Regions from separate parts of the Candidatus Streptomyces philanthi genome, predicted to be linked through region 1. Evidence: riboswitches for the same ligand, from Rfam matches in the RefSeq annotation. Region 1 holds a riboswitch; each other region holds the start of a gene.
The links. Region 1 has a riboswitch for cobalamin ahead of AC51EU_RS01805 (ABC transporter substrate-binding protein). Riboswitches for the same ligand answer to the same signal wherever they lie in the genome.
Positions count from the first base shown of each region.

Region 2: another riboswitch for cobalamin. It lies ahead of AC51EU_RS08505 (ribonucleoside-diphosphate reductase subunit alpha); the one in region 1 lies ahead of AC51EU_RS01805 (ABC transporter substrate-binding protein).
Region 3: another riboswitch for cobalamin. It lies ahead of metE (5-methyltetrahydropteroyltriglutamate--homocysteine S-methyltransferase); the one in region 1 lies ahead of AC51EU_RS01805 (ABC transporter substrate-binding protein).

Region 1 is NZ_JCANQV010000005.1:35,631-45,475, forward strand. Features, by position in the region: gene AC51EU_RS01795 (ABC transporter ATP-binding protein) at 775-2,622, shown strand; gene AC51EU_RS01800 (peptidoglycan-binding protein) at 3,049-4,389, shown strand; cobalamin riboswitch at 4,526-4,663, shown strand; gene AC51EU_RS01805 (ABC transporter substrate-binding protein) at 4,705-5,688, shown strand; gene AC51EU_RS01810 (FecCD family ABC transporter permease) at 5,685-6,716, shown strand; gene AC51EU_RS01815 (ABC transporter ATP-binding protein) at 6,713-7,504, shown strand; gene AC51EU_RS01820 ((2Fe-2S)-binding protein) at 7,501-8,250, shown strand; gene AC51EU_RS01825 (class I SAM-dependent methyltransferase) at 8,269-9,000, opposite strand; gene AC51EU_RS01830 (helix-turn-helix transcriptional regulator) at 9,032-9,845, opposite strand, start outside.
Region 2 is NZ_JCANQV010000046.1:14,106-23,950, forward strand. Features, by position in the region: gene AC51EU_RS08475 (carbohydrate ABC transporter permease) at 1-55, opposite strand, end outside; gene AC51EU_RS08480 (extracellular solute-binding protein) at 148-1,416, opposite strand; gene AC51EU_RS08485 (GntR family transcriptional regulator) at 1,658-2,419, shown strand; gene AC51EU_RS08490 (DUF3311 domain-containing protein) at 2,575-2,835, shown strand; gene mctP (monocarboxylate uptake permease MctP) at 2,832-4,508, shown strand; gene AC51EU_RS08500 (Uma2 family endonuclease) at 4,602-5,189, opposite strand; cobalamin riboswitch at 5,320-5,480, shown strand; gene AC51EU_RS08505 (ribonucleoside-diphosphate reductase subunit alpha) at 5,643-8,090, shown strand; gene AC51EU_RS08510 (ribonucleotide-diphosphate reductase subunit beta) at 8,090-9,157, shown strand; gene AC51EU_RS08515 (transglycosylase domain-containing protein) at 9,288-9,845, shown strand, end outside.
Region 3 is NZ_JCANQV010000064.1:258-10,102, forward strand. Features, by position in the region: partial or broken gene AC51EU_RS10640 (ACP S-malonyltransferase) at 1-3, opposite strand, end outside; gene AC51EU_RS10645 (helix-turn-helix transcriptional regulator) at 150-983, opposite strand; gene AC51EU_RS10650 (short-chain fatty acyl-CoA regulator family protein) at 1,797-3,230, opposite strand; gene aceA (isocitrate lyase) at 3,607-4,890, shown strand; cobalamin riboswitch at 5,079-5,295, shown strand; gene metE (5-methyltetrahydropteroyltriglutamate--homocysteine S-methyltransferase) at 5,461-7,779, shown strand; gene AC51EU_RS10665 (hypothetical protein) at 7,897-8,298, opposite strand; gene AC51EU_RS10670 (DUF397 domain-containing protein) at 8,739-8,942, shown strand; gene AC51EU_RS10675 (bifunctional 2-methylcitrate synthase/citrate synthase) at 9,032-9,845, opposite strand, start outside.

The DNA of each region.
Region 1 (9,845 bases):
GGGCCACCAGGGACCGCACACCATTCCACCCGGCGGGATTAGCGCCACCAGCCACCCCAGGGGTCGCACATTCCGCGCGACAACGGTTCGAGCGGCCGGGGAATTCCTGATGGCTTTGCCTGAGTAAATGCTTTGGGAATGCAAGTTCCTTACGCCGGAACGTGAACAAGGTGACGGTTCGCCACTACGCCACCGCACACGGTGCACCACACCCCTCACCACCCCGCTCCAACGGACCGAAAAATGGGCTTCCCCGCAGGTCGGAGCGGTACATGACAGAAAGCTACGCGGCCGCACGATGCGTCAGCCCGTACGGCATGCAGGTGATTCAAGAAAAGTCGTCAAATTCTCGCGTTGCAGCCCTTCTCGGCTTGTGTATCCCGGTACGGAGCATGACGATGGATTGCAGAGGAAACCACGAAAGAAGGTTTGATCATGTCATTCCTCGGACGTTTCATCTCCTTCGCAGACCGCGGTGGCGGCGGCCACGGCGGTGGACACGGTGGTCACGGTGGTCACGGCGGCCACGGCGGACGCGGTCACGGCGGCTACGGACGCGGACACGGCCGCGGGCGCGGCTATGACCACGGCTACGGGCGCGGCGGATACCGCAGGCACGGACGCGGCCGCGACGATTGGCGCTAGCGCGATCGGCAGCGTGCCGACCGTTTCCCCGATGCGAGAGCGGGCCGGGCCTTGTGCCCGGCCTCGCTGTTTCCGGGCGGCGGACCGACCGGCACGGAGTGACGCTCGCGGACGGGCGATTGGCGTGAGATGACCAGAAGACGCACCCTGCGCTCACTTCTGGGCGGCATGCTCGGCGTCGCCGGCAACTCCGGCGGGCTGGTGGCCGCCGCACCCCCGGTTCCCCTCCGCGACATCTTCCGGAGGTTCTGGCCCTACACCCGTGGCGGGCGCCGCTGGATGGTGCTCCTGCTGGTCCTGGTACTGCTCGGCCCGGTGGTCGAGGGCGCGGAGATCTGGCTGTTCAAGATCGTGATCGACGACATGCTCGTCCCCCGCCGCTTCGACCTCTTCCTCCCGATCGCCGCGGCCTTCGCCGGACTGGCACTGCTCTCGGGAGTGCTCTCCTTCGCCGACGAGGTGACGTCGGGCTGGGTGAGCGAACGCTTCCTCCTCACCCTGCGCTCGGACGTCTTCCGGCACATCCAGCGCCTCTCCCTGGGCTTCTTCGAACGGCGGCGGCTCGGTGACCTCCTGGCCCGGATCACCGGGGACGTCGACGCCATCGAGACGTTCCTGCTCTCCGGGGTCATCGGCGTGATCGGCGAGATCGCCCGCCTCTTTATCTATCTCGGCCTGCTGTTCTTCCTCAGCTGGGACCTCACCCTCGCCGCGCTGGTCATGGCCCCCCTGTTCTGGTTGACCGCGCGGCGCTTCGCGCGCCTGATCCAGGCGGCCTCGCGGGAGCGCCGCCAGCGCGCCGGCTCGATCACCGCGGTCACCGAGGAGACGTTCGGCAACATCGCGCTCGTCCAGGCGTACAACCGGCAGGAGTGGGAGCACACCCGCTTCCGCCGGGAGACCGTCGGCCGCTACCACGCGGCGATGGCCTCGACCCGTATCGGGGCGCTGTACGACCCGGCCGTCGACCTGGTCGAGGTCGCGGGCGGCCTGGTGGTGATGGGCCTGGGCGCCTGGGAGCTGAGCAACGGGCGGCTCTCACTGGGCGGACTGATGGTGTTCCTGGGCCTGCTGAGCAGGCTGTTCGCCCCGATCCAGGGGATCTCGGGACTCGGCAACATCTTCTTCTCGGCCTCCGCGGCCGGAGAACGGATCATCGAACTCCTCGACCAGCGCCCTCAGGTCGCCGATCCCGCGACCCCGCGCCCGCTGGGGCGCGCCCGGGGCGCCGTCACGTTCGACAAGGTCTCCTTCCACTACCCGGACGTCGAGACACCGGCGCTGTCGCAGGTGTCGTTCACGGCGGCCCCGGGAGAGACCCTGGCGCTGGTCGGGGCCAGCGGGGCGGGCAAGTCGACCGTCTCCAAGCTGCTGCTCCGCTTCTACGACCCGTCGTCCGGATCGGTGCGGCTCGACGGCGTCGACCTGCGCGACCTCGCCCTCGACGAGCTGCGGGAGAACGTCGCCGTGGTGCTCCAGGAGACGCTGGTCTTCCACGGCACGGTCCGCGAGAACATCGCGTACGGGCGTCCGGAGGCCGGTGAGGCGGAGATCCGCGCCGCGGCCCGCGCGGCGGACGCCCACGATTTCATCAGCGCCCTGCCCGACGGCTACGACACCGTGGTGGGCCAGCGCGGCCGGCTGCTCTCCGGCGGCCAGCGCCAGCGCCTCGCCATCGCCCGCGCGATGATCCGGGACGCCCCCGTCCTCATCCTGGACGAGCCGACCACCGGCCTCGACGCCGAATCGAGCCGCCGGGTCCTGGAGCCCCTGCGCCTGCTGATGTCCGGACGCACCACGATCATCATCTCCCACAACCTGCTCACGGTCCGCGACGCCGACCAGATCGTCCTGCTCGACCAGGGTCGCTGTGTCGCCCGCGGCACCCATGACGAGCTGCTCGCCCACAACCCGGCCTACGCCCGCCTCCACCGGCTGCACCGGCCACCGGGCGAATCGGCGGGAGTCCGCTCGTAGCGCGGTCGGGGGCGGTCGGCGCGAAGCCCGGGAGGGGCCTCCGGGGTGTCCGTGCGGGCCGGCCCCTCGTCTCATCCTCACGGCGACGACGGAACGGGAGCCGGGACGGCCAGGTCACAGCGGCTTCCGGGCCGTTGGAACACATCGAGCGCCAGATACCGAAACAGACAAAAGACTTAAACGCTCTTTCGGTCCGCTTTCACCTCATTCTAGGATGAACCTCGATCATGATCATCATGGGTGGACGCGCTCCCGCCTGCCCGGATCCGGGGCGTACGCACCCATCGACTGCGAGGTGAGCCAGATGCCCGGCCTTGCTGCACCGGCCGTGACCGGCACGGTCGTCGCCGGCCCCCCTGCGCCCGCCCGGAACGGCGGGCGCGTACCGCCGCCCCTCCCCCGTCCCCTCAGGAAGCAGGTCACACGATGACGGCAGCCCCCACCTTCGTCGACATACCCCTCGACACCTGTACATGCCCCGGATGCCGGCTCCAGCGCACCGAGGACACCGGCTGCCGCGGCGTACGGGGCCGCGACATCGCCGCCGTGGCGACCCTGACCGGGGCCACGCTGCTGGGCGGTGCGGGAGCCTCGTTCGCGGCCACCGCGACGCCCGCCCCGGCCCACAGCACCACCACGTCCCCCATCACCGCCTCCCCCGCGTCCGTCCCGGCCGTCCCCGCCGCGGCCACCAGGGCCGCGAACCCGCAGGGCGACCCGGGGCCGCTGCACGGCCGCCGGCAGTTGGCGCGGACGGCGGGCCACGACCTGTCGCTGACGCGCCAGCAGATCCTCGCCCGCGCCCAGACCTGGGTGGACGCCCGGGTGCCGTACGTCTGGAACGGCTACTGGTCGGACGGCTACCGGCAGGACTGCTCCGGCTTCATCTCCATGGCCTGGGGCCTGTCCGGCAACCACTGGACCGGCGACATCCACCAGTACGGCGTCCGGATCTCCAAGAGCCAGCTCCAGCCCGGCGACATGCTGCTCTACCACAACCCGGCGAACCCCGAGAAGGGCTCGCACGTGGTGCTCTTCGCCGGCTGGGCCGACAGCGCCCGCACCCGGTACGTGGTGATGGAGGAGGCCGGCGGCCTCGGGGCGGTCAAGCGGACCCTCCCCTACGCGTACACCTCCAACTCCGCCAAGTACGTCCCCTACCGCTACAAGAACGTGGTCACCTCCGGCGGTGAGGGCGGCAACACCGGAGGCGGCGGCAACGCGTTCCCGGGCGCGTCGTCCTTCGGCCCAGGCGCCCACAACGCGAACGTCACCAAGCTCGGGCAGATGCTGGTCAAGCGCGGTGCCGGGAAGTTCTACTCGCAGGGTCCGGGCCCCCGGTGGTCCGACTCCGACCGCAAGGCCACCCAGGCGTTCCAGAAGGCCCAGGGCTGGTCCGGGGCGGAGGCCGACGGCATCCCCGGCCCGGCCACCTGGCGCTACCTGGTCGACGGCACGGGCAAGAACGTCGGCGGCTCGTCCGGCGGCTCCGGCGGCACGTCCGGCGGCGGCTCGGGCAGCGGCCAGTCCACGGCGTTCCCCGGTAAGCAGTACTTCCGCCCCGGCGCGAACAACGCCCATGTCTCCCGGCTCGGGAAGCAACTGGTGAAGAAGGGCTTCGGCAAGCACTACTCCCAGGGCCCCGGCCCCCGCTGGAGCGAGTCCGACCGCCGCAACGTCGAGGCGTTCCAACGGTCCCAGGGCTGGCGCGGCGCCGACGCCGACGGCTACCCCGGCCCGGAAACCTGGAAGCGCCTCTTCCGCTGACCACCCGCGTGGTGCCCGGCGGGCCTGCCCCGGCCCGCCGGGCACCGCACCGCCCCCGCGCGGCTTCGCCTGCCGTTGACCGGCCCCCGCTGACCGCGCGTTGGGCCGGTGCGGAGCCGGACGGTGTCCCGGGAGAAGCGTCTGGCACACTGTGCGCACCAACCCCAGGCGGTGCAGGACAGGAAACCGGTGTGAATCCGGTGCGGTCCCGCCACTGTGACCGGGAGCCCCGCGGCCCCGGGAGCCAGACACTGACGTGCCGCCTTCTCCGTACGACCAGGGGAACGAGGACTTCCCCAGGAGAGGCAGAACGTCATGTCCGGACCCCGGGCCGCGCTGCGCGCGCTGCTCCCGTTCCTCCTGGTGCTCCCGGTGGCCGCCTGCGGCGCGCCGGAGCAGGGCGCGAAGGGTGGGCGGAGCACGACGGAAGGGTTCCCGTACACGGTCACCAACTGCGGTGAGCGGACCACGTTCACCCAGCCGCCCCACCGTGCCGTCACCATGAACCAGCACGCCACCGAGATCCTGCTCGCCCTCGGGCTGCGCGACCGGATCGCCGGCACCGCGTACCTGGACGACAAGATCCTCCCGGAGTACCGGTCCGCGTACGCGGGGCTGAAGGTGCTCGCCGGCAAGTACCCGTCCAAGGAGGTCCTCCTGGGCGCGAACCCGGACTTCGTCTACGGCGGCTACACCAGCGCCTTCGACAAGGGCGCCGGACTCGACCGCGCCACGCTGCGGAAGACCGGCATCGCCACCCGGCTGAACGTCGAGAACTGCGCCGAGGGCCCGGTCGGCACGGAGCAACTGGCCACCGAGATACGCCAGGTCGCGCGCACCTTCGGCGTCCCGGAGCGGGGCGAGAGGCTGGTCGCGCGGCTCCAGGGGAGGATCGACGCGGTGACCAAGCGCCTCAAGGGCGTGCACCGGCCCTCGGTCCTCGTGTACGACTCCGGCGACAGCAGCGCGTTCACCGCGGGCGGCCGGGGCATCGGCAACCAGATCATCACCCTGGCGGGCGGCCGGAACGTCTTCGGCGACATCGGGAAGGTCTTCTCCGCCGTCTCCTGGGAGAAGGTCATCGACCGCGGGCCCGAGGTCATCGTGATCTACGACTACGGCGGGACGAGCGTCGAGGCGAAGAAGAAGCGTCTGCTGAACGACCCGGCGCTCGCCGACGTCCCGGCGATCAGGAACAAGCGGTTCGCGGTGCTCCCGCTGTCCTCCGCCGTCCTCGGCGTCCGCGTCGCCGACGCCGTCGAGGACCTGGCCGCGCAGCTCCACCCGCGTTCCGCATGAGGCCCCCGCTCCCCGCGGCGGCCCGCTTCCCGCTGGTGCTGACGGGCCTCGTGGTGCTGCTGGCCGCCTCGGCGGTCGCCGGGCTGGCCATCGGCCAGGTGCGGATACCGCCGGCGGACGTCGTCCGGGTCCTGTTCGACGGGCCGCACACCGGCGCCTACGCGTCGATCGTGTGGGACGTGCGGCTGCCGAGGGTGCTGCTCGCCGTGGTGGTCGGCGCGGGACTGGCCGTGACGGGAACGGTACTCCAGGCGCTGGTCCGCAACGCGCTGGCCGACCCGTTCCTGGTGGGCGCGTCGTCCGGGGCGTCGGCCGGCGCGGTCACGGTGCTCGTCCTGGGCGTCGGCGGCGCGGTGGCCACGACGTTCCTGGTGCCGCTGGCCGCGTTCGCGGGTTCGCTGGTGGCGCTGGTGGCCGTCTACGCGATGGCGCGGCGCGGCGGCACCATGACGACGGGCCGGCTGGTCCTCGCGGGGGTGGCCGTCCAGTACATCCTCTCCGCCTTCACCAGTCTCGTCCTCGTCGTGTCGGCGGAGTCGGAGCAGCTGCGGGCGGTGATGTTCTGGACCCTCGGCGGGCTCGGCGCGGCCCGCTGGGACGAACTCCTCGTCCCGGCCGTCGTCCTCGTGGCGGGGGTGGCGCTGCTGATGGCGCTGGCGCGGCCCCTCGATCTGCTCCTGGCCGGGGAGGAGGGGGCCCGCACGCTCGGGCTGGACGCGGGACGCTTCCGCTCCCGGGTGTTCGTGCTGGTCTCCCTGGTGGTGGGGGTGCTGGTGGCGTGCAGCGGCTCGATCGGCTTCGTGGGGCTGATGGTGCCGCACGCGGCCCGGATGGCCGTCGGCTCCGGGCACCGCCGACTGCTGCCGGTGGCCGCGCTCGGCGGCGCCGTCTTCCTGCTGCTCGCCGACCTTGTCGCCCGTACCGCGGCGGCGCCGCAGGAGATCCCGGTCGGTGTCGTCACCGCGCTGGCGGGCGGCCCCTTCTTCCTGTGGCTGCTGCGCCGTTCGACGAAGGAGGTACGGGCATGAGCGCCGGGGAGACGCCCCCGGTCGGCCTCGTCACCCAGGACGTGCGCTACGAGGCCGGCGGCCGGGAGCTGCTGAGCGGGGTGTCCCTCGACGTGCGCCCCGGGGAGACCGCGGGCCTGGTCGGCCCCAACGGCAGCGGGAAGACGACGTTCCTGCGCTGTGTGTACGGGGCGCTGCGCCCCCGCTCGGGCCGGATACTGCTGGACGGTGAGGACGCGGCGGCGCTCGGGGTGAAGGAGCGGGCCCGCCGGATCGCGGTGGTGCCGCAGGACGCGACCGTGGTGTCGGGGCTCAGTGTGCACGAGGTGGTGGCGATGGGCCGCAGCCCGCACAAGCGGTTCTGGGAGCAGGACGGCCCCGACGACGTACGGCGGGTGACCGGGGCGCTGGAGCGCGTGGGGGTCGGCGGTCTCCGGCAGCGCCCGTTCGAGGAGTTGTCCGGCGGTGAGCGGCAGCGTGCCCTGCTGGCCCGCGCCCTGGTGCAGGAACCCGGACTGCTCGCCCTGGACGAGCCCACCAACCACCTCGACGTCCGCTACCAGCTGGAACTCCTCTCCCTCGTCCGCGCGTTGCCCGTCACCAGCCTCCTGGTGCTGCACGACCTCAATCTCGCCGCCGCCTACTGCGACCGGCTGCACGTCCTGGACTCCGGCCGCGTCATCGCCTCCGGCCCGCCCGGGGAGGTCCTCACGGAGGATCTGCTGCACGAGGTGTACGGGGTGCGCACCCGCGTCGCGCCGCACCCCGTCACCGGTACCCCGCACGTCTACTACCTGCCGCCGTCATGACGGCCGGGGGGACGGAGGAGGTGTGGCGGCCCGGCGCCCACGGCCGCCGCTGGGACGTCGCGGCGGGCGCGCCGCCCGAGGCGGAGGCGGACGCCTGGCTGCCGGCCGAGCGGCTGCACGACGCCGGGTCGGCGGAGCTCACGGTGCTACTGGAGGCCGAACGGCGCGGCAGCGGCCATACGACCCCGCATGCCACGGCCCTGACGGTGGCGGCCGTCTACGCGGGCCGGGTCACGGCGGCGGCGGTGCTGCACTGGGCCCTGCACGACCGGGTGCCGGACATGCGGGCCGCCAATGTGCTGGTCCGCCCGGGTGCCCACGGCATCGCCGGGGTGCGGGTCCGCGTCCCGAGGCTGCTGCCCGAGGGTTCGGGCGCCTCCGTCGATCTGCTGTGCCGTACCGTCCTCGACGGTCATCTGCTGCCCCTGACCGGGGCGTTGCGCACCCGCACCCGCGCGGGCCTGCGCCAGCTGAGGGGCGGTGTCGCGCACGGCTGCGCCACCGCCCTGGGCGCCTCGGACGCCGACCCGTCTCTTCTGTCCCGCCGCTGGGACCTGTTCGCCGCACGGTCGGGGCTGGCGCCGCTCGGCGAACTCGTCCCCGTACGCCGCCGCGACGGCACCACCCGCCTCGCCTACCTCCGCCGCACCTGCTGCCTCTTCTACACGAGCGCGGAGGCGGTCCGCTGCGCCAGCTGCTGCCTGACGGCACGCGAGGAACGCCTCCGGGCGTACGCGGCCCGCTGAGCGCGGGCACGGCGGCCGTCAGGCCCGGCGGGCGATCGTGATGATCTCCCGGCTCGTCGCGGTGACGGGACCCCGGTCCCAGTCCCCGTGGCGCGCCTCGACGACGAGGCCCGCCGCGGCGAGCAGGGCGTCGAGTTCCGGCTCACCGAGGAAGCGCAGGGTCGCGCGGTCGACGCGCAGGACGGTGCCGTCGGCGGCGGCCGTCGTACCGGTGAAGGTGACGAGATCCCCGGTGACGGACTCGACCTCGTGCCACAGGCGCAGGGCGCGGCCGGACGCGTCGGTGACCTCGACCGCGTGCGAAGGGTTCCAGTCCTCCCAGGCGCGCGCCCGCGGGTGGCGGGTCTCGAACACGAAGCGGCCGTCGTCCCGCAGCGCGGCCCGGACGGCGGCGAGCGAGGCCCCCAGTTCGGCGGCGGTGACCAGGCACTGGAAGGCGTGGCCGGTCATCGTCGCGAGGTCGAAGGCGCCGCGCCACGCCGCGTCCGCCGCCCGGCCCTCGACCCACTCGACGTCGGTACGCCGCCGGGCCCGCGACAGCGCGGCGCGGTCCGGGTCGAGGCCGGTCAGGCGCCCGGGGTGGCCCTGTTCGCGGGCGCGGCGCAGCATGGCGCCGGTGCCGCAGCCGACGTCCAGCACCGCGCCCGCGGCCATGACCTGCGCGTCGTAGAAGGCGTCCGCGGGCCAGTGGCGGGGGTCCCACGGGTTGAGCAGGTCGTACAGCGCGGCGGCGTCGGCGTCCGGGTACATCGCGCCAGTGTCCCCGCCTCACCGGCGCGTCTCAACCGGCGCGCGCCCCTCCCGTCCGGTTCCCGCCGTCGGCGCGGCACCGTTCCGGGGCGCTGGTGAGCAGGCCCAACTCGGCGGCGCGCACGCCCGCCTGGAACCGTGAGCTGGCGCCCATTCTCGTCATCAGCTCCGCGACATGGCGGCGGTAGGTGCGGACGGACACGGCGAGTTCACGGGCGGCGACCTCGTCGGTGACGCCGGCCTGCAACCGCCCCAGGACCTGCCGGTTGAACTCCTCCCGTGGGCGCTGCGTCCACCCCGACCACTCCGCCGGGGCGACCGCGGCGTGCCACATCCCGTCGAAGAGGGCGTACATGGCGCGGATCACCGGGTACGAGCGGACCAGGGAGGCCCGCCGGCCGGCGGGGGTCTCCACGCAGGTCAGTACGGTGCGGCCGTCCACGATCAGCAGCGGTTCCACCGGCATGGCGGTGATGCGCACCTGGTGGGAGGGGACGGCCGCCAGCCGGCGGGCGAGCGGCGCGTCCAGAGCGGTACGGGGGCACAGCAGCCGCACCTCCAGGCGGCCGGTGCCGCCGTCCAGCAGCCTGCCCACCACCGTCCGCAGCACCGGTGACCCGCCCTCGCGGGGCGCGGCGGCCATCGTCACGCTCCTCCGGGCCTCGGCGATCATCTGCTCGGCCATCGCCAGGACGACACCGTCCTCGCCCACCACCTCGGACAGCAGTGATTCCTCGGAGAGACGGCCGCGGTGCTTGGCCACCGTGGACTGGATGAGGGACTGGAGCTTGAGCAACGCCTCTTCCAGCTCGTCGTGTTCGGCGCCGGAGGCGGCCGGAGATTCC
Region 2 (9,845 bases), on a different contig from region 1:
CTTTCGCCGGGCGCGGCGCGGTGTTCGTCGCCGCGTCGTCGAGTTGCACTGCCATGACCGTCTTCTCCCCACTGGACCGGTGGTGCGCGTGCCGCGGTTCCGTACGGGGCCGGGGTGGGCCGCCCCGTACGGAACCGGGTGTGTGAATTACTTCTGGGCCAGCCGCTTGTTGATATCGGCCTCGACGTCCTTGGCGGCGTCGGCGGGGGCCTTTCCGTTCAGCACCGCGGTCATGTAGTTCTTGATCGGGTTGGGAACGTTCTCGACAGCGGCCCACTGCGGAATGAGGGGCGTGGTGCCGCCGGACTTCTCGGCCGCGGGGGCGGCAGCGGCGGCCGCCGGGTTCTCCTTGGCGGCCTCGTTCAGGGCGGGGGACTTCGGGGTCCAGCCGGATTCCTTGACCATCTGGGCGTCGTTCTTCTTGGAGAGGGCGACCTTCAGGAATTCCTTGGCGAGTTCCTGGTTCTTGCCGCCGCCGGCGACGGCGAAGTTGGAGCCGCCGAGGAAGACGCCTTCCGGCTTGTCCTTGGTCTCACCGGGAATGGTGAAGAAGCCGATGTCGTCCTTGATCTCCGGATTGGCCTTGATGGCGACGTTCGCCTCGTACCCCATGGCGATGATGGCGCCGGTCTTTCCCTTGGCGAAGATCTCGCCCTGCTGCGGGGTGGCCTCGTCCTTGTTCTTGGGGGCGTCGCTGAACGCCATGTAGTCCTTGTAGATCTGCATGGCCTTGGAGACCTTGGGGTCGCCGAGGTTGGAGACCCACTTGTCCCCGTCCTTCTTGACGAGGTCGGCGCCGGTGCCGATGGTGAGGCCGTCGAAGAAGTACCAGTTCTGGCCGGGGAGGTAGAGCGGCTGGGCGTCGGTCTTCGACTTGATGGTGTCGAATGCCTTGAAGAGTTCGGTGCGGGTTTGCGGGGTGTCCTTGAGGCCCGCCTTCTCCCAGATCTTCTTGTTGTACATGACGACGCGGTTCCCGGCGAACCAGGGAAGGGCGTACTGCTTTCCGTCGACCATGGCGGCCTTGTTGAAGGTGTCGCTCCATTCGGAGCCGATTTCCTTCTTGAGGTCGCCGAGGTCGGCGAGGGCACCGGCCTGGGCGTAGGCGGCGGTCTGGGTGTTGCCGACCTCGACGACATCCGGCGGGGTGTCCTCGGAGAGAGCGGTGGTCAGCTTCTGCTGGATTCCGTTCCACTGCTGGACCTTGAAGTCGACGGTGGCGCCCGTCTTCTTCTTGAATTCCGCGGAGACCTGCTTGGTCCACTCGGGGGGATTGGAGCCGTCCATCACCCAAACGGTGAGCTTCTGCCCCTTGTATCCGTCCGCGCCCGTCTTCTTGTCGTCGCTGGACCCACAGCCAGCGACACCCACCAGCATTCCCGCGACTGCGGTGGCTGCTATGAGCCCACGCTTCATTGCGCTCTCCCCTAAAGGCCGGGTGTGGTCTTTAATGGTTTAGACCAGTGCCCGCAGCTTGGCCTAGACCTTTTGGGGTGTCAAGGGTGTATAAGAGTCGCTGTCGGCTCCGTTACCGGACCGACACCTGCCGGGCGCGGACCTGCATGAGAGCACGCGGACCCCACCCGTGCCACGATGTGAGCCGCGAAGTACGGAGGAGCCGGTGACGGCAGCACGACACGAGCCGGAGAGGCGGGTCATGGAGACCGACGGGGGCAGCGCGGAGAGCGGCGGCGGTGCGACACGCACCGCGCGCGTTCCCAAGTACTACCGCCTGAAGCGGCACTTGCTGGAGATTACCGAAACCCTGCCCCCCGGCACACCCGTTCCACCGGAACGCGCCCTCGCCGCGGAATTCGACACCTCCCGTACGACCGTCCGCCAGGCGCTCCAGGAACTGGTCGTCGAGGGCCGCCTCGAACGCATCCAGGGCAAAGGGACCTTCGTCGCCAAACCCAAGGTCTCCCAGGCGCTGCAACTGACCTCCTACACCGAGGACATGCGTGCCCAGGGCCTGGAGCCGACCTCCCGGCTGCTGGAGACCGGCTATGTCACCGCCGACGACCGGCTGGCCGGTCTGCTCGACATCTCCGCCGGCGGCCGGGTGCTGCGCATCGAGCGGCTGCGGCTGGCCAGCGGCGAGCCGATGGCGATCGAGACCACCCATCTGTCGGCCAAGCGGTTCCCGGCGCTGCGCCGCAACCTCGTCCGCTACTCCTCCCTCTACTCCGCGCTCGCCGAGGTCTACGACATCCGGCTCGCGGAGGCGGAGGAGACCATCGAGACGTCCCTGGCCACCCCGCGCGAGGCCGATCTGCTGGGCACCGACGTCGGGCTGCCGATGCTGATGCTCTCCCGCCACTCGCGGGATGAGCAGGGGCGGCCCGTGGAGTGGGTGCGCTCGGTCTACCGCGGCGACCGGTACAAGTTCGTCGCCCGGCTGCGCCGCCCCGCGGACTGACCGCGCCGCACCCCCGGCGGGGGGGCATTCCGCCCGCCGGGGGACATCACACCCGCCGTTGCCGTACCGATATGCGGACGGCTAGTGACGCCCGCTACGGCTCTGCCCTAGATTTCCAGCCCATCGCCACGGGAGACGAGGGACGGAGCAACCGTATGACGGAGCACGCCGGAACACCCGGCACGGGACCGGTCGTCACGCCCACGAGGGTGGTCGCCGGGCTGTGCCTGCTCGCCCCGTTCGTGGCCGTACTGTGGGTCGGCTCGTACGCGAGGGTCGAGCCGAGGTTCCTCGGCATCCCGTTCTTCTACTGGTACCAGATGCTGTGGGTGCTGATCTCCACGGGCCTCACCACCATCGCGTACCACCTGGTCCGGCGTGAGCAGCGGGCCCGCAAGGGCGGTGCCGCGTCATGAACCGCGCCCTGTCCGTCCCCCTCGCCGAGGGCGCCTCGGGCGGCGTCAACGGCGTCGCCCTCGCCGTCTTCGTCCTCTTCTTCGTGCTCGTCACGGTGATGGGCTTCCTCGCCGCCCGCTGGCGGCGCGCCGAACAGTCCGCCAACCTCGACGAATGGGGCCTGGGCGGCCGGAGTTTCGGCACCTGGGTCACCTGGTTCCTGCTCGGCGGCGACCTCTACACCGCGTACACCTTCGTCGCCGTCCCCGCGGCGATCTACGCGGCGGGCGCCTCCGGCTTCTTCGCGGTGCCGTACACGATCCTGGTCTACCCGCTGATCTTCACCTTCCTGCCCCGGCTGTGGTCGGTCTCGCACCGCCACGGCTATGTCACCACCTCCGACTTCGTGCGCGGCCGCTTCGGCTCCAAGGGGCTCTCACTGGCCGTCGCGCTCACCGGCATCCTCGCGACGATGCCGTACATCGCGCTCCAACTCGTCGGCATCCAGGCCGTGCTGGACGTGATGGGCGTCGGCGGCGGCGCGTCCGGCAACTGGTTCGTCAAGGACCTGCCGCTGCTCATCGCGTTCGCGGTGCTCGCCGCGTACACCTACTCGTCGGGGCTGCGCGCGCCCGCGCTGATCGCGTTCGTCAAGGACGGGCTGATCTACCTCGTCATCGCGGTGGCGATCATCTACATCCCCATCAAACTCGGTGGTTTCCACGCCGTCTTCGACGCGGCGGGCAAGGCACTCGCCGAGACGGGACCGACCGGGAAGCCGCGCGGCGAGCTGGTCAGCGGCCCGAACAGCCAGTGGGCGTACGCGACGCTGGCGCTCGGCTCGGCGCTGGCGCTGTTCATGTACCCGCACTCGATCACCGCGACGCTCTCCTCCCGCAGCCGCGACGTCATCCGCCGCAACACCACGATCCTGCCGCTGTACTCGCTGATGCTGGGCTTCCTCGCGCTGCTCGGCTTCATGGCGGTCAAGGCCGGCACCGACACCCACGGCAACGCGCAGCTGGCGATCCCGCAGCTGTTCGCGGACATGTTCCCCAGCTGGTTCGCCGGGGTGGCGTTCGCGGCCATCGGCATCGGCGCGCTGGTGCCCGCGGCGATCATGTCGATCGCCGCGGCCAACCTCTTCACCCGCAACGTCTACAAGGACTTCCTGCGCCCCGGCGCCACCCCGGAGCAGGAGCACAAGGTCGCCAAGCTGGTCTCCCTGCTGGTGAAGGTCGGCGCGCTGGTCTTCGTCCTGGGCATGGACAAGACCGTCGCGATCAACTTCCAGCTGCTGGGCGGCATCTGGATCCTCCAGACCATGCCGGCGCTGGTCGGCGGGCTGTTCACCCGCTGGTTCCACCGCTGGGCGCTGCTCGCCGGCTGGGCCGCGGGCATGATCTACGGCACGCTCGCGGCGTACGGCGTGGCCAGCCCGACGCAGGCCCACTTCGGTGGTTCGAGCGCCGAGATCCCCGGCATCGGCCAGATCGGCTACATCGGTCTCACCGCCTTCGTCCTCAATGTCGTGGTGACGGTGGTCCTCACCCTCGTCCTGCGCGCCGTGAAGGCCCCCCAGGGCACCGACGAGACCAGCCCCGCCGACTACACCGCCGACGCCGGCGACACGGGCGTACGCACCACCCCGCCCCGCCCGGCCGAGGACGCGGGCGTCCCGACCGGGCACTGAGCGGTACGGGCCGTCGCGTCCCCTGCGGGGGGGCGCGGCGGCCCTGGCCTGCGCGGCCGGCCACCGGGGGCCCGGCTCACCGGGCGGGCCGGGTCACCGCACCCAGTCCTTGAGCGCCTCCGTCTCCAGCGTGATGCCCACCGGGTCCGGCAGCGCGAGCGTCCTGCCGAACGGCACGGTGTGCACGTCCGCATAGCGGACGCCGTCCGGCTCGCTGAACACCGTCGCCTCGCACGCCTCCCGGTCGATCAGCAGAAACACCGGAATACCGGTCTCCGCGTAGGCGCGGGGCTTCTCGACACGGTCGCGCCGGTCGGTGTCGGAGTCATAAGAGGTGACTTCGACGACCATCAGGACCGGGGCGGGGTCGGCCCACTCGCCCTGGCCGACGAAGGCACCGCTGCGCGCGAGCGAACCGTCCGGGCGGGCCCGGCCGCCCCGGTACTCCTCCACCTTGAGCCCTTGGTCAGGGTAGAGCCACAGCTCCGGCCTCGACTGGAGGCAAATGCGCATCAGCCACTCGATGATCCGCCCGTGGTCCCCGTCCGGCACGGCCTTGCTCCTGATCTTCCCGTCGATGAGTTCCAGCCGCGCGCCCTCCTCGGAGCGCGCGAGTATCGCGGCGGCCTCTTCGAAGTACTCGGCGAGAAGCCCGTGCGGACGGTCGGCGAGCGCGGTCATGGAACCCTCTCCTTACTGCCTCGGGCGGAGCAGAGAACGTACGGCCGACGATAGCCGAGGGCACTGACAGGCACCGCTCGATCACACGCGACACACAAGATGTGGTGGCGCCTGCACGGCCCAACACAAGATGTATGCTCGTGCTCGCTGTCGCCGCAGGGGAATCCGGTGCGAGTCCGGAACTGTCCCGCAACGGTGTACGTGTGCGCACATTTCGCCTGATCCCGTCCCGGACGTGGTCACGGCTGCGCGCCCGTGAGTCCGAGGACCTGCCGACGGTACGGCCGCGCCGTCCCCGGCGCGGGCGTCGATACGTCCGGGCCCCGAGGGTTGGGCCGGTGGACGCCGCGCGGTGTGCCCGCGCGCCCGCGGCCGCGGCCGGGGTGCGCACGCCCCCGTGCGCGCCCGTCGAGTTCCCCCTCCCGGCCTTCGTCGAGTGAGGGAGAGCAGCACGTGACCATCGCGCCATCGGAGCCCGTGTCGGACACCGGGGCCGTACCGCCCGCCGCCACCACGCTCCCCGCCGGGAACCTCCCCGCCCCGGACGCCGGTGACGGCCCGGGCACCGCCCTGCTCCGCACCCTGACCGAGCTGACCGCGGACCTCACCGCGACCGACCCCGGCAAGGTCGCCGCCGCCGCGCTGCGCGGCCGGCACCCCGGCTCCGACGAGGCCGGGCTGCGGGACCTCGCCATCGAGGCCGCGGCCGGTCTGATCGGCGACGAGCCCCAGTACTCCCGGCTCGCCGCCCGGCTGCTCACCCTCGCCATCGCCGAGGAGGCCGCGGGCCAGGGCGCCGACGCGTTCTCCGCCTCCGTCGCCACCGGCCACCGCGAGGGCCTGATCGCCGACCGCACCGCCGCCTTCGTCGCCACCCACGCGGACCGGCTGGACGCCCTTGTCGAGGCCGCGCTCGCCGACGGCGCCGACGACCGCTTCGGCTACTTCGGCCTGCGCACCCTCTACTCCCGCTACCTGCTGCGCCACCCCGTGACCCGGAAGGTCGTGGAGACGCCCCAGCACTTCCTCCTGCGGGTGGCCTGCGGCCTGGCCGAGGACGACGGCGAGCGGGCGCTGGCGGACGTCGCCGAGCTGTACCGCCTCACCAGCACCCTGTCCTACCTGCCCTCCTCCCCCACCCTCTTCAACTCCGGCACCCGGCACCCGCAGATGTCCTCCTGCTATCTGCTGGACTCCCCGCTGGACGAGCTGGACTCGATCTACGACCGCTACCACCAGGTCGCCCGGCTCTCCAAGCACGCCGGCGGCATCGGTCTGTCGTACTCCCGCATCCGGGCGCGCGGCTCGCTGATCCGGGGCACCAACGGGCACTCCAACGGCATCGTGCCGTTCCTGCGCACCCTGGACGCCTCGGTCGCCGCGGTGAACCAGGGCGGCCGCCGCAAGGGCGCCGCCTGCGTCTACCTGGAGACCTGGCACGCGGACATCGAGGAGTTCCTGGAGCTCCGCGACAACACCGGTGAGGACGCCCGCCGCACCCACAACCTCAACATCGCCCACTGGATCCCGGACGAGTTCATGCGCCGGGTCGCGGACGACGCCGACTGGTCGCTGTTCTCCCCGGTCGACGTCCCCGGGCTGGTGGACCTGTGGGGCGAGGAGTTCGACACCGCGTACCGCGAGGCGGAGGCCGCGGGCAAGGCCGTCAAGCAGATCCCGGCGCGGGCGCTGTACGCGCGGATGATGCGGACGCTCGCGCAGACCGGCAACGGCTGGATGACGTTCAAGGACGCCGCCAACCGCACCGCCAACCAGACCGCCGAGCCCGGCCGGGTCGTCCACTCCTCCAACCTGTGCACCGAGATCCTGGAGGTCACCGACGACGGGGAGACCGCCGTCTGCAACCTCGGCTCGGTCAACCTCGCCGCGCACCTGCGCGAGGACACCGCCGACTGGCGGGAGGCGGTGGACTGGGAGCGGCTGGACGCCACGGTGCGGACCGCGGTGACCTTCCTCGACCGCGTGGTGGACATCAACTTCTACCCGACCGAGCAGGCCGGCGCGTCCAACGCCCGCTGGCGGCCGGTCGGCCTGGGCCTGATGGGGCTCCAGGACGTCTTCTTCCGGCTGCGGCTGCCGTTCGACTCGCCGCAGGCGCGGGAGCTGTCGACCCGTATCTCCGAGCGGATCATGCTCGCGGCGTACGAGGCGTCCGCCGATCTCGCCGAGCGGCACGGCCCGCACCCGGCCTGGTCCGCGACCCGTACCGCCCGTGGCGTGCTCCACCCCGACCACTATCCGGACGCGGAGCCCCGCTGGGCGGACCGCTGGGCGGCGCTGCGCGCCCGCGTCGCCGCCACCGGCATGCGCAACTCGCTGCTGCTGGCGATCGCGCCGACCGCGACCATCGCCTCCATCGCCGGTGTCTACGAGTGCATCGAGCCGCAGGTGTCCAACCTGTTCAAGCGCGAGACGCTGTCCGGTGAGTTCCTCCAGGTCAACACGTATCTGGTCGAGGAGCTGAAGGCGCTCGGCGTGTGGGACGCGCGCACCCGGGACGCGCTGCGCGAGGCCAACGGCTCGGTGCAGGAGCTGCCGTGGGTCCCCGCCGAGGTCCGGGAGCTGTACCGCACGGCCTGGGAGATCCCGCAGCGCGCGCTGATCGACATGGCCGCGGACCGCACCCCCTACCTCGACCAGAGCCAGTCGCTGAACCTGTTCATGGCGTCGCCGACCATCGGCAAGCTCAGCTCGATGTACGCCTACGCCTGGAAGCGCGGCATCAAGACCACGTACTACCTGCGGTCGCGTCCGGCGACGCGGATCGCCCAGTCGGCGCGCGGCACCACGACCTCCGCCCCCGTACCCCGGCAGGCCGCCGACCCCGAGGCGGTCGCCTGCTCCCTGGAGAACCCCGAGTCCTGCGAGGCATGCCAGTAATGACGACCACACCCGAAACGCCGCGGCGCGAGTCGAACGCCGCCTCCCACACCGCCACCACCGGCGCGAAGAACCTCCTGGACCCGGGCTTCGAGCTGACCCTGCGCCCGATGCGCTACCCGGACTTCTACGACCGGTACCGCGACGCGATCAAGAACACCTGGACGGTGGAGGAGGTCGACCTCCACTCCGACGTCGCCGACCTCGCCAAGCTGTCGCCGGGCGAGCAGCACCTGATCGGGCGGCTGGTCGCGTTCTTCGCGACGGGCGACTCGATCGTGGCGAACAACCTGGTGCTGACGCTCTACAAGCACATCAACTCCCCCGAGGCCCGGCTGTACCTCAGCCGCCAGCTGTTCGAGGAGGCCGTGCACGTCCAGTTCTATCTGACGCTGCTGGACACCTATCTGCCCGACCCGGACGACCGCGCCGCCGCGTTCGCGGCCGTGGAGAACATCCCGTCGATCCGTGAGAAGGCGGAGTTCTGCTTCCGCTGGATGGACTCGGTCGAGAACATCGACCGTCTGGAGTCCAAGGCCGACCGCCGCCGCTTCCTGCTCAACCTCATCTGCTTCGCGGCGTGCATCGAGGGCCTGTTCTTCTACGGCGCCTTCGCGTACGTGTACTGGTTCCGCTCGCGCGGCCTGCTGCACGGCCTGGCCACCGGCACCAACTGGGTGTTCCGCGACGAGTCCATGCACATGGAGTTCGCGTTCTCGGTGGTGGACACCGTCCGCGAGGAGGAGCCCGACCTCTTCGACGACGCGCTGGAGCAGCAGGTCACCGCGATGCTCAAGGAGGCCGTCGAGGCGGAGCTCCAGTTCGCGCGGGACCTGTGCGGGGACGGCCTGCCGGGCATGAACACCGACTCGATGCGCGAGTACCTCCAGTGCGTGGCCGACCAGCGGCTCCAGCGCCTGGGCATCGCGCCGGTCTTCGGCTCGCAGAACCCGTTCTCCTTCATGGAGTTGCAGAACGTCCAGGAGCTGACGAACTTCTTCGAGCGCCGGGCGTCGGCCTACCAGGTCGCGGTCGAGGGTTCGGTGTCGTTCGACGACGAGTTCTAGGACACCCGCGAAGGGGCGCCGCCGGATTCCTCCGGAGGTGCCCCTTTGCGTATCACCCCAGGTCACCCGCCAAATACGACCATTCGGTCAGCTGACAACCGGGGGTGGGGGCCAGGACATCTACGTCAGTATGAAGGGCACCCCACGTCGCCGCCGGTTCCTCGACTATCCGCGCAACGGCCGCACGGGACCACGCCGCTGGCTGCCGTCCTGGCGGCAGTGGCTCGGCCTCGCCGCACTGGCCGTCTGCGCGCTGACCGCCGCGTTCACCGCCGTCTACTTCGCCGTCGACATTCCCGACGAGAACGCCCTGGCGGGGAAGGAGGCGTCCGTCTACTACTGGTCGGACGGCAGCCAGATGGTGAGCGTGGGCGCCGTCAACCGGCAGAACGTCGAACTCTCCAAGGTGCCCCGGCCGGTGCGGGACGCGGTGATCGCCGCCGAGAACGACACCTTCTACGACGACCCCGGCGTCTCCCTTCCCGGAATCACCCGCGCCGTGGTCAACATGCTCTCCGGCGAAGAGGCCCAGGGCGGTTCCACCATCACCCAGCAGTATGTGAAGAACACCTATCTCTCGCAGGACCAGACGGTCACCCGCAAGTTCAAGGAATTCTTCATCGCGCTCAAGGTGAACAACCGGCAGAGCAAGAACGAGATCCTCCGCGGCTATCTCAACACAAGCTGG
Region 3 (9,845 bases), on a different contig from region 1:
CATGTTCGCCGCCTCCGCGGTGCCGGGAAGAGAGGGCACCGGCGGGTCCCGCACCGGGCCGCCGGTGCGACGTCGCCTTGCGTGGCTGTCCTAACGGGCGCCGCGCGGGCACCGCAACGCCCGTTACAGGAACGTGCAGCCGGATGCGGTCACCCCGCGGAGTCGGCGGCCCGTCGTACCGGAGGGGTGACGAGCAGCCCCAGTTCGGCGGCGCGCACCCCGGCCTGGAAGCGGGAGCTGGCCCCCATCCGCGCCATGATCTCCGCGACGTAGCGCCGGTAGGTGCGGACGGAGACGGCGAGTTCGCGGGCGGCCGCCTCGTCGGTCACCCCGGCCTGGAGGCGGTCGAGCACCTGGCGGTGGAACTCCTCTCGGGTGCGGTCGCCGCACTCCGCCCAGTCGGGCGCGGCGACGGCGGTGTGCCACATGCCGTCGAAGAGGGCGTACATGGCGCGGATCACCGGGTACGACCTGACGACGGACGCCCGTTGGCCGGCGGGGGTCTCCGTGCAGGCCAGCGCGCTACGGCCGTCGATGATCAGCAGTGCCTCGACCGGCATGCCGGTGACGCGCACCTGCGCGGAGCGCGCGTCGGCCAGCCGCCGGGTGAACGCGTGGTCGAGGACCGTCCGGGGGCACAGCACCCGTGTCTGCGGGTGGCCGGGCCGGCCGTCCAGCAGTCTGCCCGCGACCAGTTGCAGCACCCGGGACTGGTCGCCGCGGGCCGCGATGGCCATGGTGACGCTGCTTCTGGCCTGGCCGATCATCTGCTCGGCCAGGGCGAGCAGGGCGCCGTCCTCGGCCACCACCTCGGAAAGAAGCGACCGTTCGGTCAGACGGCTGCGGTGCTTGGCCACCGTGGACTGGATGAGGGCCTGGACCTCCAGCAGCGACCGCTCCAGCTCGTCACCGTCGGCGCCACCGTCGGCACCGCGGTCGGCACCGCGGTCGGCCGGCGGTCCCGACAGCACTAACTCCTTCACGCCTGCTCACCCCGTAGATGCGTTACGCAACCCGCTGAAAAGGAATACGGGCAACCACGCGCCCGACCGTCCGGGCGGCCGCGTCGTCGCGGCGGCCCGGCACACCGGTTCCTCCGATTCCTCCGGTCAGACGTGGATCACGTGGACCGGAAGCGGTTCCGGTGAGGATAAGACCCGCCGCGGACGCGGTCCGGGCCGGTGCTCACGGGTCTCCGGGGAGGCGCACACGGCGCATCGGCACTTCAACAACGCGAACAACGGTGCGCCCCCTGGGAACAAATCTCTCTATCCGGAGAATGCTGACAATTTACCAGAAACGGAAGTTGGCAGGTAAAGCCCTTGACCGGGCGCGCGGTACGGCGGGCCGCCGGGAAGGTGCCGCGACGGACGCCGCGCACCGCGCCACCGCCCCACGGGCCGCCCGCCTCCCGGACACCCTCCACACCCCCGTGCGCGTCCCGTCACCCTCGAACACCCCTCCCGCGGATTTCGGTCAACTTATCGCACTCCGGCCAGAAAAACGGACCACCGGTTTCCCCGAGAGGGCACCGCCTCTCGTAAGACAGCGAAAACCTTCAAAGTGTCAACTATTCGCCCGCCAACCACTTTCGGCGGCTCCCCGCCCCGCCGACGCCACCCTCGCGACGGAATACCTACGGAAACCCTCACGACTTCCGGCGCGACGGCGCTCCCCGCCCACCCCGTCAGAATTCCTTGTGCGACATCCCGTCAGCACTCATTTGTGCGACGCGACGCCACGTCATCGACGAACAATCCGTTCTCACACCACTGACGAAATGACGCGCCGTCATCTCACCACCCCCTGCGGGAAACCCCCGCCCCCTTCCCCCCGTCCGCCACCGGATACGGCACAAAGGTGCTGGTGTTCTGGTCGATCCGCAGGGAGCGGCCGAGGGGTGGTGCGGCGCGTTGGGGGCAGTCGAGGCGTTCGCAGACGCGGCAGCCCATGCCGATGGGGGTGGCGGCGGAGGCGTTGGCGAGGTCGAGGCCGTCGGAGTAGACGAGGCGGTGGGCGTGGCGGATCTCGCAACCGAGGCCGAGGGCGAAGTTCTTGCCGGGTTCGCCCCAGCCGCCGCGGTGCCGGGTGATCGCGCGGGCGATCCACAAGTACCGCTGCCCGTCGGGCATTTCGGCGATCTGGACATGGATGCGGCCGGGCGCGGCGAACGCCTCGTAGACGTTCCACAGGGGGCAGGTCCCGCCCGCCCGGGAGAAGTGGAAGCCGGTCGCGGACTGCCGTTTGGACATGTTGCCGGCCCGGTCCACACGGATGAAGGAGAACGGCACCCCGCGCAGTCGCGGGCGCTGGAGGGTGCTCAGCCGGTGGCAGACGGTCTCGTAGCCGAGGCCGTAGTGGTCGGTGAGGAGTTCGATGTCGTAGCGGGCCTCCTCCGCGGCCCGGTGGAAGGCGGCGTACGGCAGGATCAGGGCCGCCGCGAAGTAGTGGGCGATGCCGATACGGGCCAGGGCGTGGACGGGAGAGCCGGGCGGGAAGTCCTCGGCGGCCAGGCGGTCGAGTTCGCCGCCGTGTTCGAGGAGGGCGAGCTGGGTGGCGGCACGGAAGGCGCGCTGGCCGGAGCGCAGGAGGGGCGACAGATGGAGGGTGCGGGTCTCCTCGTCGTAGTGGTGCAGCGCGTCGCCGGGCCCGACGGCCGTGCGGACACCGTGGCGGTCGGCGAGGCGGGTGGTGAGGGAGCGGACGACATCGCCGGGGCGGATGCCGCACTCCCCGGCCAGTTCCTCCGCCGCGAGGTCGGTGTCGTGGAGGTAGTTCTGGCGGCGGTAGAAGAAGTCCCGGATCTCCTCGTGGGGCGAGCGGGGGCCGTCGGGGTCGGCGCCGCGGCCGTCCGTCGCGTCGGAAAGCCGTTCGGCGAGGAGGTGGTTGCGGCGTCCGAGGTCGACCAGGACCCGCGCGACGGCGGGCATCCGCGAGGCGAGTTCGGTCAGGTCGGCGGCGGAGACCCGGTCGTCGGCGAGTTCCCGGGCCAGCGCCTCGCGGAGGTCGGCGACCAGGCGTGTGGTGTCGCGTTCGGAGAAGAAGCCGGGGTCGACACCGAAGGCTTCGGTCAGGCGCAGCAGGACCGGTACGGTCAGCGGCCGGGAGTCGTGCTCCATCTGGTTGAGGTAGCTGGGCGAGATGGCGAGGACGCGGGCGAGTTGCGCCTGGCTCATCCGGCGTTCCTCGCGCAGGCGTCGCAGACGCGCCCCCGCGTACGTCTTGGCCACCGCACGGCCCTCCGTGTTCCGGGTAGCGGTCAGCGTACGGGAACAGGCGTCCGACCGCACCCTTCGCAACCTTGGCGGACAACGGGCGGAAGATTCGCAGAAGTTGGCATGCCTCCATGCTTGATGGCACTCAGTGCCAGTGCCACAGTCGCTGTGCGGCCCGCCGGGCACCGGTGACACCGCTCGGAGCCGGGGCGCGATCCAGGCCCTGACGTCGGAGATCCCGGCAGGAGCGGGAGTCCGAACCGGCAGCATTGCTCACCTTCCGCCGCCCGGCGCCAGGCGGGCCGCATCCCCCGAACGACACACAGTGCCACCCCCGTCCCCCGAGGCGGCGGGTGGCCGTCCGGCACGGACCGAGGAGACGGTGACAGTCATGGCAGACGCGAGGAAGCGGGCGGCCGAGGAGCTCCGGCGGCGGTGGGAGACCGACCCCCGGTGGCGGGGCGTGGAGCGCACCTACACCGCCGAGGACGTGATCCGGCTCTCCGGCAGCGTCCGCGAGGAGCACACCCTGGCCCGGCGCGGCGCCGAACGGCTGTGGCGGCAGCTGCACGAGCGCGACTACGTCCACGCCCTCGGCGCGCTCACCGGCGGCCAGGCCGTCCAGCAGGTCAGGGCGGGCCTCCAGGCGATCTACCTGTCCGGCTGGCAGGTCGCCGCCGACGCCAACCAGGCCGGGCACACCTACCCCGACCAGAGCCTCTACCCCGTCAACTCCGTTCCCCAGGTGGTCCGCAGGATCAACAACGCGCTGCTGCGCGCCGACCAGATCGCCACCGCCGAGGACGCCGGCGACACCACCGACTGGCTCGCGCCGATCGTCGCCGACGCCGAGGCCGGTTTCGGCGGGCCGCTCAACGCCTTCGAACTGACCAAGGCGATGATCGCGGCGGGCGCCGCCGGCGTCCACTACGAGGACCAGCTCGCCTCGGAGAAGAAGTGCGGCCACCTCGGCGGCAAGGTGCTGGTGCCCACCTCCCAGCACATCCGCACCCTCAACGCGGCCCGCCTCGCCGCCGACATCGCCGACGTCCCCACCCTCGTCGTCGCCCGCACCGACGCCCTGGCCGCCACCCTGCTGACCAGCGACGTCGACGAACGCGACGCCGAGTTCACCACCGGGGAGCGCACCGCCGAGGGCTTCCACCGGGTGCGCAACGGCATGGCGCCGGTCATCGCCCGCGGGCTGGCCTACGCCCCGTACGCCGATCTCCTCTGGGTCGAGACCGGCACCCCCGACCTGGCACAGGCCCGCGAGTTCGCCGAGGCCGTCCACGCGCGGTACCCGGACCAGAAGCTCGCCTACAACTGCTCGCCGTCGTTCAACTGGAAGGCCGCCCTGGACGACGACCAGATCGCCAAGTTCCAGCGCGAACTGGGCGCCATGGGCTACGCGTTCCAGTTCATCACCCTGGCCGGTTTCCACTCCCTCAACCACGCCATGTTCGACCTGGCACGCGGCTACGCCGAGCACGGCATGACCGCCTATGTCGACCTCCAGGAGCGCGAGTTCGCCTCCCAGGCGGACGGTTTCACCGCGGTGAGGCACCAACGCGAGGTCGGCACCGGCTACTTCGACCTGGTCTCCACCGCCGTCAACCCCGCCTCGTCCACCACGGCGCTGACCGGGTCGACCGAGGAGCAGCAGTTCCACTAGGACCGGTGCGGCGGACGTCCCGCCGCCGGCCCCAGGGGCGCCCCGCCCGAGCGGGGGCGTACGGCCGTCCCCGTACGCCCCCGCTTCGCCGTCCCTCCCCCGGGAGAACCCGGCGCACCCACCGTCCGCGTGTGCCACGTCACCCTCCGCTTCGCGGGCGTACTCCCCCACATCGCGTGCGAGCGCTTAGGGTGGGCGGTGCAGCTGGTTCGCCCCGTCCGCCAGACGGGAGCGTCGCAAGAGGGAACCCGGTGGGAATCCGGGACTGCCCCGCAGCGGTGAGCGGGAACGACCGCCGTCATACGCACTGGGTCCGCCACGGGCCCGGGAAGCGACGGCCAGTAGGTGTCCTCCCCCGAGGACGTGCCCGCGAGTCCGAAGACCTGCCATCTGCCCGTGCGTGAGCCTCTCCCGCACGGACATCCCGGTGACCTCGAGGGCGGGTCGGCGTACATACCAGGCGGAGGACGGCGCCGTGCCGCGCGCGGTCGTACCCGCCGGGTCCGTCACCCTTCGCGCTCTCGTCCCGCCGCCGGGATCTCAGGGATTCATCTCGCGAAGGAGATCTCCGTGACCACCCAGCCCGCAGCCGCGGCAGCACGGGCCACCGTGTACGGCTACCCCCGCCAGGGACAGCACCGGGAACTGAAGAAGGCGATCGAGGGCTACTGGAAGGGCGCCGTCACCGCCGACGCCCTCCGCGCCACCGCCGCCGACCTGCGCCGTACCCACTGGCGTCAGCTGGCCGACGCCGGTATCGACGAGGTCCCCACGGGTGACTTCTCGTACTACGACCACGTCCTGGACACCACCGTCATGGTGGGCGCGATCCCCGCGCGCCACCGGGAAGCCGTCGCCGCCGACCCGCTCGACGGGTACTTCGCGATGGCGCGCGGCACCCAGGACGTCGCGCCACTGGAGATGACCAAGTGGTTCGACACCAACTACCACTACCTGGTACCCGAACTGGGACCGGAAACGGTGCTCACCGCCGACTCGTCGAAGCAGACCGGCGAGTTGAAGGAGGCCCTGGCCCTGGGCCTGACGCCCCGGCCGGTCCTGGTCGGCCCGGTCACGTATCTGCTGCTGTCCAAGCCCGCGCCCGGCGCGCCCGCGGACTTCGACCCGCTCACCCTCCTGGACCGCCTGCTCCCCGTGTACGCGGAGGTCCTGGCCGATCTGCGCGCGGCCGGCGCCGAGTGGGTGCAGCTGGACGAGCCCGCCCTGGTGCAGGACCGCACCCCGGCCGAACTGGACGCCGCCCGCCGCGCCCACCACGCCCTGGGCGCGCTCACCGACCGGCCGAAGCTGCTGGTCGCGTCGTACTTCGACCGTCTCGGGGACGCCCTGCCGGTGCTGGCCAAGGCCCCGGTCGAGGGGCTGGCACTGGACTTCACCGAGGCCGCGGCCGCCAACCTGGACGACCTCGCCGCCGCGGGCGGGCTGCCCGGCAAGCGGCTGGTCGCCGGTGTCGTCAACGGCCGCAACATCTGGGTCAACGACCTGGAGAAGTCCCTCGCCACCCTCGGCACGCTGCTGGGTCTCGCGGACCGCGTCGACGTGTCCGCGTCCTGCTCCCTGCTGCACGTCCCCTTCGACGCGGCCGCCGAACGGGACATCGACCCGCAGATCCTGCGCTGGCTCGCCTTCGCCCGGCAGAAGACCGCCGAGATCACCGTGCTGGCCCGCGGGCTGAGCAGCGGCCGGGACGCCGTCGCCGGGGAGCTGGCGGCCAACCGCGCCGACATCGCCTCCCGTACGCACTCGCCCCTCACCCGCGACCCGGAGGTCCGCGAGCGGGCCGCCGCCGTCACCGACGCCGACGCGCGCCGCTCCCGGCCGTACGCACAGCGGGCCGCGGCGCAGCGCGCCCGCCTCGGACTGCCGCTGCTGCCGACCACCACCGTCGGCTCCTTCCCGCAGACCGCGGAACTGCGCGCCGCCCGCGCCGACCTGCGCGCCGGCCGGATCGGCACCGCCGGCTACGAGGAGCGCATCAGGGCCGAGATCCAGGAGGTGATCTCCTTCCAGGAGAAGACCGGTCTGGACGTCCTGGTGCACGGTGAGCCGGAGCGCAACGACATGGTCCAGTACTTCGCCGAGCAGCTCACCGGCTACCTGGCGACGCGGCACGGCTGGGTCCAGTCGTACGGCACCCGCTACGTCCGGCCGCCGATCCTCGCCGGGGACATCTCGCGGCCCGAGCCGATGACGGTGCGCTGGACGACGTTCGCGCAGTCGCTGACGAAGCGGCCGGTCAAGGGCATGCTGACCGGCCCGGTCACGATGCTCGCCTGGTCCTACGTCCGCGACGACCAGCCGCTGGGCGACACCGCCCGGCAGGTCGCGCTGGCCCTGCGGGACGAGGTGAACGACCTGGAGGCGGCCGGGACGCCCGTCATCCAGGTCGACGAGCCGGCGCTGCGCGAGACGCTGCCGCTGCGCGAGGAGGGCCGCGCCGGGTACCTGGCGTGGGCCACCGAGGCGTTCCGGCTGACCACCGGCGGGGTGCGGCCGGACACCCAGATCCACACCCATATGTGCTACGCCGAGTTCGGTGACATCGTCCAGGCGATCGACGACCTCGACGCCGATGTCATCAGCCTGGAGGCCGCCCGCTCCCACATGCAGGTCGCCCGCGAACTGGCCGCCCACGGCTATCCGCGCGAGGCCGGGCCCGGGGTGTACGACATCCACTCCCCGCGGGTGCCGGACGCCGAAGAGGTGACCGGGCTGCTGCGCACGGGCCTGAAGGCGATCCCCGCCGAGCGGCTGTGGGTCAACCCGGACTGCGGTCTGAAGACCCGCGGCTGGCCCGAGACCCGCGCGTCACTGGAGAACCTGGTCACCGCGGCCCGCACGGTCCGCGGCGAACTGCCCGCTTCCTGACGCGGACGCCCGTCCGGGGCCGGGGCGCGTTCCGGCCCCGGCCCCGGGCCTCACCTGTGAGGACGGCTAGGGCGGGGGCCGGATGGCGATGACACGCCGACAGGTTCAGGAACCCGGCTACGGAGTACCGCGCAAGCCTGTGCGTGGAGATCCGGGTCCTTGAGGGTCATGCGGGCCGAAATGCAGCCGCTGGTGGCCGTAGACGGGTTTGGCCGGCTCGCTGGTGCCGTCCACCTCCAGCGTCCATTCGGCATCGCGAAGATCCAGCGTTCCGGGCTTCGGGACCACGCGGGAAGACCATCCGGTGCACAGCAGCCACTCCACAGCCTGCGGGGCGTGGCGGGCCGCAACGTCCATGAGGTGCACGTCGGGGACTTCTGGGACGGGGAGATACCCGACCACGGCGTCCACGCCGAAACGGCCGGTCGTGGCGTACGCGACGGCACCGTACACGTCGGGCCACAGGTGCAGCAGGGGGAACACGGTGACGCGACCGCGATCGTTCATGACTTTCGGCATGGAGCAGCTCTCCCAAAGGTGAGGCGACCCCGGCAGCCTGTCAGCGCGGGGCCGCCTCACCTAGTTGATCACCGTGCTATGGCGCCCGGTTGACGGCCAGTTGTCACCGCATCCCTGGTTGGGGTTGCCCTCCTGGCCGTCATTGCCGGGGCCGATCTCACTCTGGGCTGTTCTCTTCATCTCCCGCGTACGTGGACAACGTGCTCAGCTTTTCCGGGTCCACTGCGGGTTCCCTTCTTGGCTGTGCCGTGCCGGGGGCGGTCCCCGGCACGTCGTGCACATGCGGCCGGCCGCACTCGTCGGCCACCGCGCCCGCCCCGGCCGGCGCTGCCCGATAGGGCCGGGACGGGAGTTTCGGGCCTGGCGAACGTCCATCCAGGCAGGGGGCCGCCGTCGCGGCAAGGCCAGTACCGGCCGCCTACTGTACGAAAGGGCACCCCGTGACGACCGAACCCCTCTCCTGGATCAAGTCCTGGTACAGCAGCAATGGCGGGCAGTGCGTCGAGTGGGCTCCGTCCGCCGTCGCGACCGGCGCCGTCCCCGTCCGCGACAGCAAGAACCCGCACGGCCCCGTCCTCACGGTCGCCGCGCCCGCGTGGTCGGCGTTCGTCGGCAGCATCAAGGCGGACGAGCTGTCCGCGTAGCATCACCCCGCCCCCAGCGAAACGGCCCGTGTGACGGTTCACGGCCGCCTCGCCCGTGGACGTGCGGCAGGGACAGCCGGCGGGCCCCGCTACGGGGCCGAGGGCACCGGCCGCTGCCCGGGGCCGTCGTAGGAGGCCAGCGGGCGGATCAGGGCGTTGTGGGCAAGTTGTTCGGTGATGTGGGCGGTCCAGCCGGTGATGCGGCTCATCACGAAGATCGGGGTGAAGGCCGGGGTGTCGAAGCCCATCAGGTGGTAGGCGAGTCCGGCGGGGTAGTCGAGGTTGGGGTGGATGCCCTTGCGGGCGGCCATCGCCTCGCGCAGCGCCGTGTGCAGGGCCGCCAGCCGCGTCGCCTCGGGGTCGGCGGTGCGGGCCACCAGACGGTCCAGGGCGGCCTGCATGATCGGGACGCGGGAGTCCCCGTGCTTGTAGACGCGATGGCCGAAGCCCATGATCTTCCGCTTGGCGGCGAGGGCCTCGTCCAGCCACTCCCCCGCCCGCCGCGGGTCGCCGATCTCTTCCAGCATGTGCATCACCGCCTCGTTGGCACCGCCGTGCAGAGGGCCCTTGAGGGCGCCGATCGCGGCGGTGACCGCGCTGTAGAGGTCGGAGAGGGTGGAGGTGACCACGCGGGCGGTGAACGTCGAGGCGTTGAAGCTGTGTTCGGCGTAGAGGACGAGGGAGATCTCGAAGCAGCGGACCACCTCGGGGGCGGGGACCTCGCCGAAGCACATGTGGAAGAAGTTCTCGGCGTGGCCGAGGGAGAGGTCGGGCGGGATCGGCTCCAGGCCCCGTCTGCGGCGCTGGTCGGCGGCGACGACGGTGGGCAGCTTCGCGAGCAGGGTCAGGGACTTGGCGTGGTGGGCGGCGAGGCTGTCGTCGTCCTCGGTGGGGTCCTCGGCG